2 regions of the Microbulbifer sp. ARAS458-1 genome follow, and region 2 is predicted to be linked to the other one. Evidence: riboswitches for the same ligand, from Rfam matches in the RefSeq annotation. Region 2 holds a riboswitch; the other holds the start of a gene.
What was found. Region 2 has a riboswitch for thiamine pyrophosphate ahead of thiC (phosphomethylpyrimidine synthase ThiC). Riboswitches for the same ligand answer to the same signal wherever they lie in the genome.

Region 1 (9,198 bases), 210 kb from region 2:
AAGGAAAAGTCTTCCGGGTTGAAAATGGATTGTTTGGCCTGAACGTCGCTGCGGTCCTGGTAGAAGGCGGCGACCTGGGCCTGCAGGCGGCTTTCCAGCCAGTCACCTTTTATCCCGAATTCGTAGTTCATCATGCTCTCGGTATCGAACAGGAAGGTCTCGCTGCCGATGGCCGGATTGTTTTCTGAGGCGGAAATAATACGGCCGTTGACGCCGCCCGCCTTGTAGCCCCGGGACAGGGTGCCGTACAGCATGGTGTTGTCCGTGGCGCTGAACTGCAGGGTGATATTGCCGCCCCACAGGTCTTCGCTGGTGTCGCTGGTCACCGCGAGTGAGTCACTGTAATCCGCGCGGCGCTGCTCCAGGCGCAGGCCAGTAATCAATTCGAAATGCGCGCCAAGGGCGGTATTCAGCTGCCCGTACACGGCAGCGTTATCGGTATCGAACTGGCTGGCGAAGCTGGCGTTGCGCTCCAGCGCTTCTTCTTCCGTGCGAAGGTAAACACCGGCCACCCAGCCAGTGCTGCCGCCAAACAGGCGACTTTCCTCGGTGGAGACCAGGCGCACATCGGCGCTCAGGTTGTCGCGGTCGCGCAGGTAGTTGTCGGTGGATACGTACTCCCATGGGTGGAAGCCTACATGGGTCCAGTCTTCATCGTAGCCGTATTCGGTATCGGAACTGGCGGCGCTCAGTATGGAATTGATGGTGAACAGTTCACTGGCGCTCCACTGTGCACTTACCGCACCGGCGAGGGTCTCCTGGCGATCCCAGCCCGGCTGATCGGACAGGGTGTTGCGGGAGTTATCCAGGGTAAAGGCGTCGTAACCGTTGTCCGCGTCCAGATAGAAGAGGGTGAAGTCCAGCTGCAGGTCGTCGCTGGCCTGATAGCGCAGTTTGCCGCGGGCCACGGTCTCGTCAATTTTGTTGGTGTCTTTGCGATCCAGGTAACGGTTGTAAACATAGCCGTCGGACTGCTGATTCTGCACCGCGAAGCGGTAGCTCAGCTGTTCTGAAAGCGGGCCGCTGGTCACGGCAGACAGAGTGCTGGAGCCGTAGCGGGCGGCGTCGGCGGATACCTTTGCAAAGGTTTCCGCGGTCGGTGCGTTGCTGGTCATGCTCACCAGGCCGGCCAACGCGTTGGCGCCGTACACGGTGCCCTGGGGGCCGCGCAGGATCTCAACCTGCTGCATATCCAGGGTGCTGGCGGCGAGGCCGAGGCCGGTAAAGTCGATGCCGTCGACGATCAGGCCGACAGAGGGATTGACCGGGTCGATAAACTGGCTGCGCTCACCGATACCGCGGATCTGTATGAAACGGCCGCGAGATGCACCGCTGGAGAAATTCACGTTGGGGGTCAGATTCAGCAGTTGCTCAAGGTTGGTAGCACCGCGGGTTTCGATGGCGGCTGCATCCAGTACGGAAACACTGGTGGGGGTGTCGAGCGGGCTGGTGGCGCGCAGTTGGCTGGTGACCACCACTTCCTCGATGGCGGTGTCTGCGAGCGCGGCAGTGCTGATCAGCGCGGTTGCAGCGGCAATAGCGCGGGCGAGTGGTTTGAAAACGTTATTGGTATTCATGGCTCTCTCGTACAAATCAGTGAGAGACCCGGAGCGCGACGTGAAGAGGGGAGCTGGTGGACTACCTATTCCTACGCCGGTATTAGCCGGATCAGGTTTCAGGGAGACTCTGATTTCGCCAGAGGCTCCCAAGGGTTTGCCGATGAAGGCATCTCAGGCTTTCGCCACCCCTTAGGTTGTGCATGAGTTTTTTGCGGGCGCGATCCTATCAGATAAGCGAAGTGTCAGGAACTGTGGTGTGCACGGAGAACAGCTTCGATAGGATGGTCATATCTGAATCGCCTACTGTGCTTTTTCGCGCAAGGCCAAACGCGTACAGGAGTTGATATGCGCGCTTTTTCACTACTGGATCTCTCGCCCATCACCGAGGGAAGTGACGCCCGTACGGCGTTGATGAACTCCCTGGATCTGGCACAGCACGCGGAACGTTTCGGTTACCGGCGCTACTGGATGGCGGAGCACCACAATATGACCGGTGTAGCCAGTGCAGCGACGGCAGTGGCGCTGGGCCATATCGCCGCGGGCACCAACAAGATTCGCGTTGCCGCCGGTGGTGTCATGCTCCCCAATCACGCGCCACTGGTGATTGCCGAGCAGTTCGGCACCCTGGCCGCGCTTTACCCGGACCGGGTAGATCTGGGGCTGGGCAGGGCGCCTGGTACCGATGGCGCCACCATGACCGCACTGCGCCGGGATCCGCTGCACGCCGCCGATCAGTTCCCGGAAGATGTACGCGAGTTGTTGCACTACTTTGCCCCGGAGAAGCCGGGGCAGCGGGTGCGCGCAGTGCCGGGGGCAGGGCTTCAGGTGCCGATCTGGCTGCTGGGCTCCAGTCTCTACAGCGCGCAGCTGGCTGCGGCCATGGGACTGCCGTTTGCCTTTGCCTCTCACTTTGCCCCAGCGATGCTGGATCAGGCGTTGCATCTCTACCGGACTCAGTTTCAACCGTCGGAATCGCTTGCTGAACCCTATGCCGCTGCAGCGATCAATGTGTTTGCCGCGGACAACGCGGTTGAGGCGCGCAAGCTGATGACCTCCATCGAGCAGCAATTTGTCGCCCTGCGCCGGGGCACCCCCGGGAAAATCAAACCGCCGGTGGACGATCCGGAATCCATCGCCGGCCCCGCCGAACGCATGCAGGTGGCCCAGGCACTGGCGGAGAGCGCGGTGGGTACGAGGGATACCGTCGCCGAGTGGATTGATCGTTTTGTGGCGCGGACCCGGGTGGACGAGCTGATCGTCACCGGTGCTATCTATGATCACAGTGCGCGCCTGCGCTCCTTCGAACTGGCAGCCGATGTATTGCGGGAGCGAGTGGATGGCTGAAACTGCCCAGATCGATCGTCCGATGCACTGGCGATGGTTCCTCGCCCACTTTCTGTTTGTGCTGGTGGCCTGGACGCTGTTTATCAAGTACCTGTTCCCCATCGCGGTTGCGCATTCCAGCGGTGCGCCCTGGGACAGTCATGTGTACTGGGACCTTTGGCCGGTGGCGCATCTGTGGCTGGGCTGGGCGCTACTCAGGCAGCCGGGTTACCTGCGCACTCTGGCTATCGTAATGTCCGTGGTGGAGATTGTGATTATCGTCACCAAGTTTGCGCTGTTTCTGGCCGAGCCCGATTGGGATATCTGGCGAACCAACTGGTTCGTTAACAAGGTTTTTGTGCTCACCTGTTTTATTCTTGTTCTCGCGACTGCACTGGCGCGACCGCGCGCGTTAAGTGCCCAATAAATGGAGGAAGCCACCATGGAAGGTAAGTTGCTACGCCGTCAATTTCTCAAAATGCTCGGGGCGGGTGTGGTCAGTGCCTGGGGCTTTCCGGGGTTGGCCAGTGCTCAGTCGCCGGCATTGCTGTCCAAGCCGATCCCCAGCAGTGGCGAATCATTACCGGTGATCGGTATGGGTACCTGGCGCACGTTTAATGTGGGCAACGATCCGGAGTTGCTGGCCGCGCGCACTCAGGTACTGAAGGCATTTTTTGCCAGCGGTGGTGGCCTGGTCGATTCGTCTCCCATGTATGGCTCCGCAGCCGATACCCTCGGCTTTGCACTGAAACAACTGGGCATTCCGAGAACACTGTTCAGTGCGGAAAAGGTCTGGAGCCCTGCCGGTGGCACCACCCGTGAACAGGTGACAAGCCTCGCCGAACGCTGGGGCCTGAAAACCTTTGATCTGGTGCAGGTGCACAACCTGGACGATTGGCAGGAACACCTGGCAGTGCTGCGTGAACTGAAGGCGAGTGGTGTTATCCGCTATCTCGGTATCACCACCTCCCACGGCCGCCGTCACCAGGAGTTTGAACAGGTGGTGGCGAGCACGGAAATCGATTTCGCCCAGATGACCTACAACATCACCCACCGCGAGGTGGAGGCGCGGCTGCTGCCGCTGGCGAAGGAGAGAGGAGTTGCTGTTATCGCCAATCGCCCCTACGACGGAGGGAGCCTGATCAAGGGGTTGAAGCGCAGGGAAAAAGTGCCCGCCTGGGCAGCGGAGGAATTTGGCTGTCGCACCTGGGCGGATTTCCTGCTCAAATTTATTGTCAGTCATCCTGCGGTGAACTGTGCCATTCCGGCAACCTCGCGGGTGGAGCACATGAACGAAAATATGGCGGCGGGCGCTGCGCCGCTGCCGGATGCAAAGACACGACAGAAAATGGTCGCGTATATCGAATCTCTGTAAATCCATTCTCCCCAGAAAAGTACCGAATAAGTGGGCGCACCATGAGCGAGTGGAATAGCTACCAGATCCAGGATTTTGTTCCCTTCAGTGCGGACGTGTACTTCCGCATGCTGGAACGAATGGGGGAAACCTTCTGGCCGCTGCAGCTGTTCACTCTGGCGGTAGGGGTTGCGGCGCTGCTACTCGCATTGCGCGGAAAATCCCGCATAGCGCTTCTACTTCTTGCGCCGGTATGGGTATTTGTCGGCGTGGCTTTTTTCGCACAGCGATATGCGAATCTGAACTGGATTGGGCAAATTCTCGGTTGGGTCTGGATTGCGCAGGCGGCGCTGTTGGTTTTGCTTGCGGCGACAGGGCGCGGCACTGCGGGTCCCGTGGAGTCCCATTCAGCAAACAACATCACCGGTGTGCTGATTTCCCTGGTTGGTTTACTGATGTTTCCGTTGCTGGCGCCGGTGCTTGATACCAGCTGGACACAGGCGGAAGTCTTTGGGTTGCATCCGGACCCCACAGGGGTGGTGAGCCTGGGTATTTTTATGATCGCCCTGCGCGGCTGGGCTCAGTGGTTGACCTGCCTGGTCCCCCTGCTGTGGATCACGCTATCTGCACTCACCCTGCAGGTACTCGAGGCACCCTGGTGGGGAGCTCTGTTTGCGGTAGCTGCCGTGGCTGTTGGCAGCCTGATTGGGCAGTCTCGCGTCGTGTTAGCCCGGCCTGGGCGATAGATTGCCCTTCCCCCTCGATTATTCTGTCAGGCCGGTTTTTAATTTTTGGTCAGGCACGTATAATCCTGCCCCAATAAACAAACCGCATCGATTTGGTCTGTTCGTTTTTCGAGCGGGTCGGTCGCGATGCGCACTTCGCTGCACAGGCGGGAATAACAGGAGATCGATTGATGAAAATCGCATTGATGAACGAATTCAGCCAGGCATCCAAAAACGCCGTGGTTCTAAAAGAGCTGCAGGACGTTGCCGGCGAACTGGGCCACACCGTGTACAACACCGGTATGAGCGACGACAACGATCACCGCCTGACCTACATCCACCTAGGCATCATGGGCAGCCTGCTGCTTAACTCCAAAGCCGTGGACTTCGTGGTAAGCGGCTGTGGCACCGGCCAGGGCGCGCTCATGTCGTTGAACGCCTATCCTGGCGTAACCTGTGGCTACTGCATTGACCCGGCAGATGCCTTCCTGTTTGCCCAGATCAACAACGGCAACGCGCTGGCCATTCCCTTCGCCAAGGGCTTCGGCTGGGGTGCGGAGCTGAATATTCGCTACATGTTCGAAAAAGCCTTCACCGGCGTAAAAGGCCAGGGCTACCCGCCGGAGCGTAAAGAATCCCAGGTGGCCAACGCCGGTATCCTGAACCACATCAAGGAAGCCACCGGCAAAGCTTACCTGGACGGCCTCAAAGCCATCGATCCGGAGCTGGTGAAAACCGCCGTAACCGGCGAGCGCTTCCAGGCCTGTTTCTTTGAAAACAGCCAGGACCAGGAGCTGACCGACTTCGTACGCAGTGTGCTGGATTCCTGAGTGAAGCCGCGCTAAACAGGCGCAGCTTTCAAAAGGCCGCTCCGGAAACTCCGGAGCGGCCTTTTTTGTTATAGTCGTTTATTACTTCTAGATTCTGGCGAGGGACCTGCGCAGATGTCCAAGGGAAAACGGAACGCTACCGTGCCCTATCTTCAGGAAGGCGAACGCGTGGTCCTGTTCGATGGGGTTTGCCGGCTGTGTTCCTTCTGGGCGCGCTTTCTGCTGAAGTTCGATCGCCATCGCCGCCTGAAACTCGCCACTGTGCAATCGGAAGAGGGGCAGGCGATCCTGTCGTTTTTCGCTATGCCCCTCGATGAATACGAAACCCTGCTTCTGGTTGAAAGTGGCCAGATGTATGTAAAATCGGATGCGATACTGCGTATTCTAAAACTGCTCCCTTTTCCCTGGCCGGCACTCAGCTGCTTTCGACTGATACCACCCTCGGTGCGCGACTGGATATACGACCGGGTCGCGCGCAACCGGTATCGTTTGTTCGGAAAACAATTGGAGTGTGCCCTGCCTCGTGCAGAAGATCGAGCGCGTTTTATCAGTAAAAAGAAGTCTCCTGAAATGGAAATACGCAAAGCATTGCCAACGGATTTCGAACAAATCTGGCCAATTTTTTTCCAGGTGGTCAGCGCCGGGGATACCTACGCCTATGCGCCGGACACTTCACGGGATCAAGCCTACAAAATCTGGATGGACGTGCCGCGCAAGACTTACGTGTGCGAAGAGGCCGGGGAGATTCTGGGTACCTACTACCTGAAAACCAATCAGGCCGGTCCGGGATCCCATGTGTGTAACTGTGGCTACATGGTGGCAGCCTCTGCCCGCGGCAGGGGACTGGCCTCCGCCATGTGTGAACACTCCCAAGATGTAGCACGTGAGCTGGGGTACCGGGCGATGCAGTTCAACTTTGTTGCCTCCACTAATCAGGGCGCGGTGCGCCTGTGGAAGAAGTTGGGTTTTGACGAGGTGGGTCGCCTGCCCGGCGCTTTCAATCATCCCACTGCTGGATTTGTGGATGCGCTGGTGATGTACAAGACACTCGTCGATAGAAATGAGCAAGTAATGCCAAAGGAGCTGGTGACGGTAAATGGAGTTTACGAACGATAAAGATCGGTTGCGGGGCGGCACGGATAAACGTTGCTGTGTCTGCGAAGAACCTATTCCGGTTCACTTGCGGCAAACCATGGCCTCGAGAGACTGGCCTCACTGTGGTGCCCACGAATGCGCCCGATTTCTTTCGCAGCGGGAAAGCATGCCGGAACCGCTGTTTCTCGCCCAATTGACCGGGTTAAAGTCGCGGATTCGAGACCGCAAGGTTTACCAGCAGGACCGTGAGCGGAGGATTCTGGCGCGGGTCGAGGGGGAGGCGGACGAGAATCGACGCCAGCTGGATTCCTTTTTGGCCATGCGCACAGACCTGGATCGTCGTGATGTTCATCCGATGGTGATTCCCGTAGGGCGCAGTAAAGTGGTGCCACTATCCAGTGCGCGTATCGAAAAGTATCGCGAGCACCTGTTGGCCGTGGCCGCGGAAGCCGAAACTTACCTGTCGGTGGCGGAAGTTTGTGAGGACCAGAACCTGCGCCCATCCGTCAACCGGGCCCTACATGAGCAGCGCTTCACGCAGGATTCCCGGGTTCAGAAAATCAGCGATCGCCTGTGCGCTGCCTGCCGGGGGGCATGCTGTTCTTCGGGAGGCGAGACCGCGTATCTGTCCCCACTGAGTTTACGCAAGGCGAGTGACGCTTACCCGGCGCTCGATACCGCCGAAATAGTCTCCTTGTACCTATCCCGCCTACCGTCCGAGTCTATCGAGCATGCCTGCATCAACCAGACGGCCAGTGGATGCAGCCTGCCGAAAACCTTGCGCTCGGATATTTGCAACGCTTACTTTTGCGACCCGCTGCTGGAATACCATCGCGAAAGCTCGAGTGTGGAACCCAAGCCGGCGGTATTTGCCATTCAGCGGGAAGCCACGTTTGTCGGTACTCTCGATCCCGATACACCCAACGGAATTATCGATACGGTTCTGGTAACCGAAGACGGGGTCGAGCGGATATAAGGGTGCTTGGGTTGGGCCAGTGAATGTTTTATCGGGTCAGCATCTTTAACCGAAAATTTGCATTACACTGCGTGCTTTGATCCTATCGAATGATTCTATCCATTAACGCTATTCATTAACCATATCCCTTGGCTAATGTCCTGGAGCCTGTATGAGTCAGCCCGATGTGAGTAACTGGCTGGATAATCTCCCCGAAGCTTTTCTCGCCTATCTGAACGGCCGTCGCCTGGATGAGGTGGAGTGCATTGTCCCGGATCTGAACGGCATGTCCCGGGGCAAGGCGATGCCGCTGAATAAGTTCTCTCCGGAAACGCCGATCTTCCTGCCTATTTCTATCTTTTACCAGACCATCACCGGTCAGGATGTGGAGATGGATATCGAAAACCAGTGGGCGGAAAGCGATATGGCGCTGGTGCCGGATATGTCCACCGCTATGGCGGTGCCCTGGGCGAAAACACCGGCACTGCAGATTATTCATGACCTGCAGGACCTGGACGGCAACCCCATCCCCTGTGCGCCGCGCAATGTTCTGAAACGGGTGATTGGCATGTACCGGGAGCGGGGCTGGCAGCCGATTGTGGCGCCGGAGCTGGAGTTCTATCTGACCCGCCCGAACGTGGACCCCAATGAGCCTATCCAGCCGCCCATCGGTCGCAACGGACGCTCGGGAACTTCCCTGCAGTCCTATTCGATGACCGCCATCGACGAGTATGGCCCGGTCATCGATACCATTTACGAGTTCGCCGAGGCCGCGGGCCTGCATATCGACTCGGTGATTCAGGAAGACGGTGCCGGCCAGGTGGAGTTCAACCTCACCCACGGCGACCCGCTTTTACTGGCGGACCAGGTGTTCTACTTCAAGCGTATTATCCGTGAAGCGGCGCTCAAGAATGGTATGTTTGCGACCTTTATGGCCAAGCCCATGCGCGACCAGCCGGGCAGCGCCATGCATATTCACCAGAGTGTGGTGGATATCGATACCGGCAAAAATGTGTTTTCCTCCGAAGACGGTAGTGCCTCGGATCTGTTCCGCTACTTTATCGGCGGAACCCAGAAGCACCTGCGGGAAATCATGCCGTTTATCGCGCCTAACGTGAATTCCTACCGCCGCTACGTGCTGTCGGACAATTCCAGTGCGCCCACCAACATCGGCTGGGGCTACGACAACCGTGCCACCGGCCTGCGGGTACCCAACTCCGGCGCCCAGGATCGCCGCCTGGAAAACCGTGTGGTTGGCGTGGATGCGAATCCCTATCTGGCGATTGCGGCAAGTCTGGTGTGTGGTTATCTCGGCATGATCAACGGTATCGAGCCGAGTGCGCCGGCCGCGTCGGAA
Region 2 (9,198 bases):
CCCAGGCGCAGCCCGCGGCGCACATAGGCATTGGCCACCACGCAGGCGTCTTTCAGCGGGTAGCCCAGCGCCAGTAATGCCGCGATCGCCGAAGACAGGGTGCAGCCGGTACCGTGGGCATCGGGAGTATCGATTTTTTTGCCGATCAGCCAGTCATTACTGGAATTCTCACCGGACCCTGAGCAAAGCAAGTCTGCCGTGGTGCCCGGCTCTAATTCAAAGTGGCCGCCGGTCACCAACAGTGCAGCACTGTGATTACCTCGCACTTTATGCGCGGCCTCGAGAATTGCCACAGCGTTATCAACGTCAGTTGCCGCCAGCCATTCCAGCTCGATACTGTTGGGTGTGATCAGATCGCACAGGGGCAACAGTTCCGTCAACACGGCGGCACCGGTGCTGCCTTCGGTCAACTGCGCGCCGCTGGTGGCGACGGCCACCGGATCGTAGATCACCGGGATGGACTCGCCTGCGGATTTCAGCGCACGCAGAAATTTCGCCACCAGGCGAACCTGCCCGGCGTTTGCCAGCAGGCCGATCTTGATGGCCGCCGGTTTGAGGTCGGCGTGCAATGCATCCAGCTGGGATTTCAGCACTTCATCGGATACCGCATTGATCGCCGGTACACCGAGGGTGTTCTGGGCGGTATTGGCGGTGATGGCGCTGCAACCGTGCACACCGAGATCGTGCATGGTGAGCAGGTCCGCCTGAATACCCGCACCGCCGCCGGAATCGCTGCCGGCAATGGTCCATACGATGGGGCGATGGTGTCCGGTACCGCTCATACCTTCTCCCCATTTTCTGCGCTGATCGTCTGCTGCCAGAACGGCATGTCCAGCGTCGGTGTACTGGGGCTGGCAGTCTGGCGTTTGAGCATCAGTCCCGCATTGCGCGCGGCGCGGCCGGACTGCACGGCGAGCCTGAAGGACTCCGCCATCAGTACCGGATTCTGCGCCTTGGCGATGGCGGTGTTTAGCAAGACTGCATCAAATCCCATCTCCATGGCTTCGCAGGCCTGGGAGGGTGCGCCAATACCAGCGTCGATAATCAGCGGAGTGTCCGGCAGGCGTTCGCGCAGGGTTTGCAGATTGTATTTGTTCATCAGACCGCGACCGGTGCCGATGGGGGAGCCCCAGGGCATCAGCACTTCGCAACCCACGTCCAGCAGCTTGCGGCACACAACCAGGTCGTCGGTGCAATAAGGCAGCACCTTGAAGCCGCGCTGCACCAGTTCCCGCGCAGCTTCGATCAGTCCGAAGGGGTCTGGTTGCAGGTTGTAGTCGTCGCCGATCACTTCCAGTTTGAGCCAGTCAGTGCCGAAAATTTCCCGGCTCATTTCTGCCAGTGCGATCACTTCTTTAGGGGTTTTGCAGCCGGCGGTATTGGGCAATAACTGGCAGCCGGATTCCTGGATATAGTCCCAGATTATTTTGCCCTGCTGCTGAGCTGGGCTCTGGCGGCGCAGGGACAGGGTGATGATTTCCGATCCAGAGGCGGCGACAGATTCGCGCATGATCGCCGGCGACGGATAGAGTGCGGTGCCCACCAGCAAACGGCTGTGGAATTCTTTTCCGTAGAGTTTCAGTTTATCGGCCATGTGCTCTCTCCTTTCAGCCGCCTACTACCGGGGCGACGATATCCAGGCTATCGCCGGCGTTCAGCGATGTCTGTTCGTAGGTTGCCCGGGGAACGAAATCGCCGTTGACGGCAACGGCAAAGGTCTCGCCGCTGTAGCCCAATTTTTGCAATACTTCAGACAATGTTTGTGCACTGTCAAAGTTTTTTGTTTCGCCATTGACCAGTAGTTGCATCAGGTCACCTGTTGTGTCGCTTGAGTTAATCTGGAAATTTCAGTTTCGGTCTGGATTACCAGTGCGGGGCCCAGCAGGTAGCCGTGGCGGAAAAGGCCGTTGATTCGGATGAGGCCCGGTTCGCTTTCCACTACCGGCAGGTTGTCCATGGTTGCCGGGCGGCAGTTGACGCGGGTTTCGATGACGCGGGCCTCGGCGAATGCGGGGTGAATCGAATAGAGTGCGCTGGAGAGTTCCATGGTGGAGCGCAGGGATATGGGACTCATATCTTCGCTTTCAATTTCGGTGGCGCCGATGACGGTCTGGTTGTTGGCTCTGGGTACCGCGTAGAGTTGGTATCTGGGGTGCAGCAGGCGCACGGGGCGGTTTAGTTGCACTTCCGGGGTTTCTACGACCATGACTTCGCCGCGGACGCCGCGCAGGCGACTGATCTGATTTTTTGCACCGAGGCCGCGGGTATCGATGACCAGGTCGAAGTGTTCGCTGCCGTTTTTGGTTTGGATTATTTCGGGGGTGCAATCTACCGGGGTGTTTTCGTAGATTTCGATTTTGTTTTGCTTGATCGCTTTGAGCAGCGCGGGCAGTAGTTTGCGATTGTCGATGTCGGCCTCAGAAGAGAGGTAAAGGCCTTGGTCGAAGCGGTCTAGTTCGGGCTCCAGGTTTCGTAGGGAGTTATTGTCTAGCCATTGCAGTTGGTCGCGATTCTCTGGGCCCAGTTTTGCGTTGAGTTCCTGTTGGAATTGAAGGAGTTCGTTGCGATCTTGTGGGTGGGCGATGAGGATGCTGCCCTTCTCGCGGTAATCGACGTTAGTGCCGGTGGTTTGTTCCAGTTGGCTTCCCCAGCTTGGCCAGTGTTGCAGGCTTTGCATACCCAGTTGGTAGACTGGAAGTGGACAGTGGAACAGTTCCGACAGTGGAGAGATCATGCCGGCGGCGGTGTGGCAGGCGCCCGCAGGTTTTTCCAGGCTACCGGATTCGAACAGGGTTACTTGGTGGCCTTTTTCAGACAAACGCCAGGCTAGAAGGCGGCCCATTAGGCCAGCTCCTGCAATTCCAATCTTTAATTTGGCTTGTGCCACGTTTTAATTCCGGGGTTCGTGCTCGGGCAACTCGGGGCGGCAGCGCTACGGGTAAGCCTTTGCCAGACACGAGCTAGGCGCCCCCCCTCAACCCATTCATGGGGGCTCTTCTGCGAGGTCCCTCTCGCAGAAGGTCTGGCAAAGGCTTACCCGCACCACTGCCTTCGCATCAAGTTCTGCTATTTCGATCAATCTCGGAAGGAATCGCTGAAAAGCGTAGCGAGCGGGTGGCTGGTGGTGGCCGCCGGAGCGCAGTAACCGGAGCGTACTTGCAGTACGTGAGGATTACGAGCACCGCCGGACGCCGCCAGGCGCACGCGCAGTAGCTTTTCAGTGATTCCTTATCCCTTGTGGTAAATCTCTGCACCTAGTTCTTTGAACTTGATGGACATTTCTTCCATTCCTTTGTTCGCTTCTGCTTCCTGTTTTGCAGCCTCTAGCTTTTTGGAATAGTCACGGACGTCCTGAGTGATTTTCATCGAGCAGAATTTCGGGCCGCACATGGAGCAGAAGTGGGCGACTTTGCCGGATTCTTTGGGCAGGGTTTCGTCGTGGTACATGCGCGCGCGTTCGGGGTCGAGGCCGAGGTTGAATTGGTCTTCCCAGCGGAATTCAAAGCGGGCCTTGGAGAGGGCGTCGTCGCGTTTGTAGGCTCTTGGGTGGCCTTTGGCGAGGTCGGCGGCGTGGGCGGCGATTTTGTAGGCCATTAGGCCTTCTTTTACGTCTTCTTTATTCGGCAGGCCGAGGTGCTCTTTGGGAGTCACGTAACAGAGCATGGCGCAGCCCATGCTGCCGATCATGGCGGCGCCGATGCCGGAAGTGATGTGGTCGTAGCCGGGGGCGATGTCGGTGGTCAAGGGGCCCAAGGTATAGAAGGGAGCGCCGTGACAGTGTTCGAGCTGCTCGTCCATGTTTTCTTTGATCTTGTGCATGGGCACGTGGCCGGGGCCTTCGATCATGGTCTGGACGTCGTGTTTCCAGGCGATTTCGGTGAGTTCGCCAAGGGTGCGCAGTTCGCCGAACTGGGCTTCGTCGTTGGCATCGGCGATACAGCCGGGTCGCAGGCCGTCGCCCAGTGAGAAGCTGACGTCGTAGGCTTTTAGGATTTCACAAATATCTTCGAAGTGGGTGTAGAGGAAGTTTTCTTTGTGGTGGGCGAGGCACCATTTGGCCATGATGGAGCCGCCGCGGGAGACGATGCCGGTGACGCGTTTGGCGGTCAGTGGTACGTAGCGCAGCAGTACACCTGCATGAATGGTGAAGTAGTCGACGCCCTGCTCTGCCTGTTCGATCAAGGTATCGCGGAATACGTCCCAGTTGAGGTCTTCGGCGACGCCGTTCACTTTTTCCAGGGCCTGATAAATCGGTACGGTGCCGATGGGTACCGGGCTGTTGCGCAGGATCCATTCCCGGGTTTCGTGAATGTTCTGTCCGGTGGACAGATCCATGACGGTGTCACCGCCCCATTTAATGGACCAGACAAGCTTTTCCACTTCTTCTTCAATGGAAGAGGTTATCGCGGAGTTGCCGATGTTGGAGTTCACTTTACACAGGAAGTTGCGGCCGATGATCATCGGTTCCAGTTCTGTGTGGTTGATATTCGCGGGAATGATCGCACGGCCTTCGGCGACTTCGCGGCGGACGAATTCCGGGGTGATCTGCGGTGGGATATAGATACCGTCGCGGGCTTTCTGATAGTCCTTATCAGTCAGCTGCTCGGCCAGCTGTGCGCGCCCCATATTTTCGCGGATGGCGATAAATTCCATTTCCGGGGTGATGATGCCCTGGCGGGCGTAGTGCATCTGGGAAACATTTTTACCGGGCTTGGCTTTGCGCGGCGCAGGCAGGTTGTCAAACCGGATATGGTCGAGCCCCTGGTCGGCCATGCGTTTCTGGCTGTAGGCGGCCTGACGGGTGTCGAGAATTTCGGTATCGCCGCGGTCTTCGATCCACTGTTGGCGCAGTTTGGGCAGGCCTTCGCGGACGTTGGGTTTGAAGTCGGGATCGGAGTATGGGCCGGCGGTGTCGTAGACCTGCAGGGGTTCGTTGGGTTCGAATACAGGGTTGGCTTCGTCTCCACCTACCAGAGACTGGCCGAGGCAGATCTCGCGTACGCCGACCTTGACGCCTTCGCGTTCCCCCTGCAAATAGACTTTGCGAGAGTTGGGGAATTGCTGGGCGGTTAGGTTATCGAGAAATTCTTTGGCGCTTTGCTGTTGTTCGGCACGGCTTTTCTTATCCGCTTTATTGGTTGTAATTTTTGCTTCGGCGACTTGAGACATGCTGACCCCTTGCGTCCTGTTGGGACGTTCCGTGGATGGTATCCGTGAGTGGATTGCCGGGGCAGAGGGGAGAGCGGGTTTCGGACGCAGAGATTTAAAACTCAGTTTAAATCCGGATTCAAACGTGCGTACGAAATGTAGCGAATTCAGATCTTGTTCCCTACGCGGGGGTTACCCCGATCAGGTTCAACGGATCTCGCAACAGCGATCTCAGCCCTAAGGCACTCCGACAAGTTGGAGCCGAGTATAGAGGTAATTTGAGAGGAAGGACAAGTCTTTGGGGCTTGTCTTTGAATTCGAGGGTTTGGTTTTGCGCCGCTCGAGTTGTGCGCTCCGGAGGTTCTTTGAGCTTCGTAGCTCACCCGCTGGCGATGCCGCCACCAGGTATTGGCTCGCAAGACACGCCGTAAACCCATCCATGGGGGCTCTTCCACGAGGTCCCTCTCGCGGAAGGTCTTGCGAGCCAATACCCGGCGTCGACACCTTCGATTTAGACCGCTGACTTCGGAATGATTAGATCACCAATGTTTTCTGGTAGCTCATTTCTCGGATGGCGTAACTCACACCTTCTCTGCCCACGCCACTTTCTTTTACGCCACCGAATGGAAAGTGTTCAGCGCGGAAGCCGGGGCCATCGTTGACGGCGAGTAGGCCTACGTCCAGCTGGTTGTAGAGGCGTTTGGCTAGGGCGAGGTTTTGGGTGAATACACCGGCCTGCAGGCCAAATGGAGAGCTGTTGATCAGCGAGATCAGCTCCGCTTCATCGTCAAATTTCCGCAGCGGCACTACCGGACCGAAGGTTTCTTCCGCAACCAGTTCGGCGTCGTCGGGGACGTTGTCGAGGATGGTTGGCCAGAGGATATTGCCTTCGCGCTTGTGGCCATAAAGTACCCGTGCGCCTGCTTTCACTGCGGATTCGATGCGTGCTTCCACTTCGTCGGCAGCGGCGGTGTGAATCAGTGGGCCAATAAATGTGTCGTCCTGCATTGGATCGCCGACGTTGAGATTGGAGGTGGCGATAATGAGTTTGTTGCTGAAGGAGTCAAATACGTCGCTGTGCACGAACAGCCGTTTGGCGGCGGTGCAGCGCTGACCGGCGGTGGCGAAGCGTTGATTGATGGTGGCGTTGACTGCGGCGTCGAGGTCGGCGCCGGGCATGACGATCAATGGGTCGTTGCCGCCGAGTTCAAACAACATTTTTTTGTAACCGGCGTTCTTCGCGATGGCATCGGCTGCGGCGGTGCCGCCGGTGAAGTTGATGGCCTGGATCTCCCGGTGAGAGACCGCGTAACTGGTCGCCTCGATATCCGGAATCAGCATCTGCAGTACAGATTTTTCCATGCCGGCGGCATAGCAGAGTTCAACCAGCAGTTCCGCAGAGCGTTTGTTTTGCGGGCCGGGCTTGAACAGGATGGTGTTGCCGGCGGCGAAGGCCGGGCCGATTTTATGCACGGCAATGTTGATCGGAAAATTGAACGGGGTAATACACAGTACGGTGCCGAGTGGCTTCCACAGTACCACGCCGATTTTTTCGCGCATGGGCGGGAAGGCGTCGGAGTCAAGGGCTTCACCGTTGATGTTGCGGGCTTCCATGGCACTGGACAGGGCCGTGTTGTAGGCGCGGTCGATTTCGATACGGCTGTCACCGATGGTTTTGCCGGTTTCTTCGCATATCAGGCGTGCCAGATCTTCTTTGCGCTCCAGAATCAGTTGGGCAAGTTTCAAAAGGATATTGGAGCGTTCAAACGCCGGGGTGGCCTGCTGGATTTTGCGGCCAGCAACCAGGGATTGAATAGCCTCTTCCACCTGCTCTTTGCTGTGAAAATCGTAGGCTTCGATCTGCTCGCCGCTGTACGGGTTGATAATCTGATAGTCGGCCATGGTGTTTACCTACTTTTGTTCGTCCTAAATCGCCGGGGCAACCAGCTGATAAATAATACGTGCGCCGGCGATCAGCAGTGCCGCGCGCATAAGATTGAAAAAGACTTCGCTGTTAATCCGGTTCAACAGTGCGATACCGACCCGAGTGCCGATCACCGCGGCAATGGTCAGCAGAAGAATCAGTCCTAGATGTTCGGAAAATGCAAAACCGAGATAAATAAATGCGGGCACCTTGAGCGCGTGGCACCAGGCCTGCATCACCGATTTGTTCGCCACGATTTCCTTCGGCGTCATATCTTTACGCACAAAGAACGCGGCCAATAGCGGGTCTACCGCGCCGGCCACAATACCCAGAGTGCCGGTGGCGATGCCTACCCAGAAAAAATTGCGCGGTTTCAAACGGATTTCTGGCAATTTTTTCGGTTTGAACACCGTATAGAAAATCAAAACCGCCAGCAGCACCAGCGGCAGTTGTTGCCAGTCGAGATTCGCCAGCCCCAGGGTCATGGCCGCGGAGCCCAGGGTACAGCCGATAAAGAACGAAATGCACTGGTCCCAGCGGATATGCTCGCGCACATAGACCACACGCGCGAGGTTGTTCATCAGTTGGACCGCACCGTGGATCGGTACCAGGGCGCGCAGGGGGATCACCACATTGAGCGCGGCGAACATAAGGATACCGCCGGCACCGCCGGTCACCGCGGAGATAAACGCACTGACCACGCAGACAAGCAGCAGTAACCCGAGGGCAAGGCCGGGGCTCTGGTCTGGCATCAGGCTTAACAGCGAACCCAACTCCGCCAAGGACTACCCCCACGCTTTGAACAGTGATTATTATCGCGCCGATCCCGAGTACTTATGGGTGAAACTCGCAGTGATTCGATCGGTTTTTGAGCGATGGCCAGTCTAGCCGTAAGGACAGCTTCAAACCCAGTAGTCCCGGGCCTGAAGCTGGTTATTTGAGGACGAGAAAGAATGCACGGACATAAAAAAACCGGCACAGACGCCGGTTTTTTATGTCCTGAAGAAGTGTTGGCTTCAGCCTACGACGTTACCGTAGCTCATCAGACGCTGGTAGCGCTTCTCCAGCAACTCATCCAGAGGAATCGCGGTCAGCTTATCCAGCTGTTCAGACAGGCGATCACGCAGGCGCGCCGCCATCAGATCCGGATCGCGGTGTGCACCACCCAGCGGCTCAGGCAGCGTCTCGTCCACAATACCCAGCTCTTCCAGCACACTAGAAGTCACCCCCATGGCCTCGGCTGCCAGCGGCGCCTTCTCCACGGTCTTCCAGATAATGTTCGCGCAACCTTCCGGCGAAATCACAAAGTACGTGGAGTACTGCAACATATTCAGCTGGTCACCCACACCAATGGCGAGCGCGCCACCGGATGAGCCCTCGCCAATTACCGTACAGATAATCGGCGTACGCAGACGGGACATCACCGCCAGATTCTTGGCGATCGCCTCGGAAATTCCGCGCTCCTCACTGTCGATACCCGGATAGGCCCCGGGGGTGTCGATCAGTGTCAGGACTGGCATCTTGAAGCGCTCCGCCATCTCCATGATGCGCTGCGCCTTGCGGTAGCCTTCCGGCTTCGGCATACCAAAGTTGCGCTTCACCTTCTCGTTGACACTGCGGCCCTTCTCCTCACCAATCACCGCCACCGGGCGGCCTTCCAGGCGACCGATACCGGCGATGATCGCCTTGTCGTCACCGAAGTGACGATCGCCGTGCAGCTCGTCCCAATCGGTGAAAATGCGCTCGATATAGTCCTTGGCGTAGGGACGCTGCGGGTGGCGGGCCACCTGCACGATCTGCCAGGGAGAGAGGTCGGAATACAGGGACTCGGTGAGCTTCTCGCTCTTTTCCCGCAGTCGGGTGATCTCTTCAGCGATGTTCAGGTCGTTGTCATCCCCGACGTGCTGAAGCTCCTTGATCTTGCTTTCCAGTTCCGCAATCGGCTGTTCAAACTCGAGAAAACTGAAGTTCATTTAATTCGCGCCTTGATAATTCTGTGGGCCTGCCAAATGTTGGAAAATGCGACCAAACTACCCCGAACGGTCGCAAACAGGCCTCGTCTACTGAAAATGGCGGCTAGCTTACCGGGATAGGACCACTCAGTCGAGTGCATGCGTTCACTTGAC

Region 1: linked by a shared signal. The riboswitch ahead of AAFH99_RS06970 (TonB-dependent receptor) and the one ahead of thiC (phosphomethylpyrimidine synthase ThiC) in region 2 are both predicted to bind thiamine pyrophosphate.

The regions. Positions count from the first base shown of each region.
Region 1 covers NZ_CP155838.1:1,704,913-1,714,110, forward strand. The annotation lists gene AAFH99_RS06970 (TonB-dependent receptor) at 1-1,577, opposite strand, end outside; TPP riboswitch at 1,629-1,759, opposite strand; gene AAFH99_RS06975 (LLM class flavin-dependent oxidoreductase) at 1,905-2,903, shown strand; gene AAFH99_RS06980 (hypothetical protein) at 2,896-3,309, shown strand; gene AAFH99_RS06985 (aldo/keto reductase) at 3,325-4,257, shown strand; gene AAFH99_RS06990 (DUF6064 family protein) at 4,299-4,982, shown strand; gene AAFH99_RS06995 (RpiB/LacA/LacB family sugar-phosphate isomerase) at 5,153-5,791, shown strand; gene AAFH99_RS07000 (GNAT family N-acetyltransferase) at 5,906-6,907, shown strand; gene AAFH99_RS07005 (hypothetical protein) at 7,053-7,862, shown strand; gene AAFH99_RS07010 (glutamine synthetase family protein) at 8,014-9,198, shown strand, end outside.
Region 2 covers NZ_CP155838.1:1,916,754-1,925,951, reverse strand. The annotation lists gene thiE (thiamine phosphate synthase) at 1-782, opposite strand, end outside; gene AAFH99_RS07935 (thiazole synthase) at 779-1,594, opposite strand; gene thiS (sulfur carrier protein ThiS) at 1,608-1,808, opposite strand; gene thiO (glycine oxidase ThiO) at 1,808-2,887, opposite strand; gene thiC (phosphomethylpyrimidine synthase ThiC) at 3,229-5,169, opposite strand; TPP riboswitch at 5,310-5,408, opposite strand; gene safD (sulfoacetaldehyde dehydrogenase SafD) at 5,683-7,050, opposite strand; gene AAFH99_RS07910 (sulfite exporter TauE/SafE family protein) at 7,075-7,854, opposite strand; gene AAFH99_RS07905 (acetyl-CoA carboxylase carboxyltransferase subunit alpha) at 8,089-9,045, opposite strand.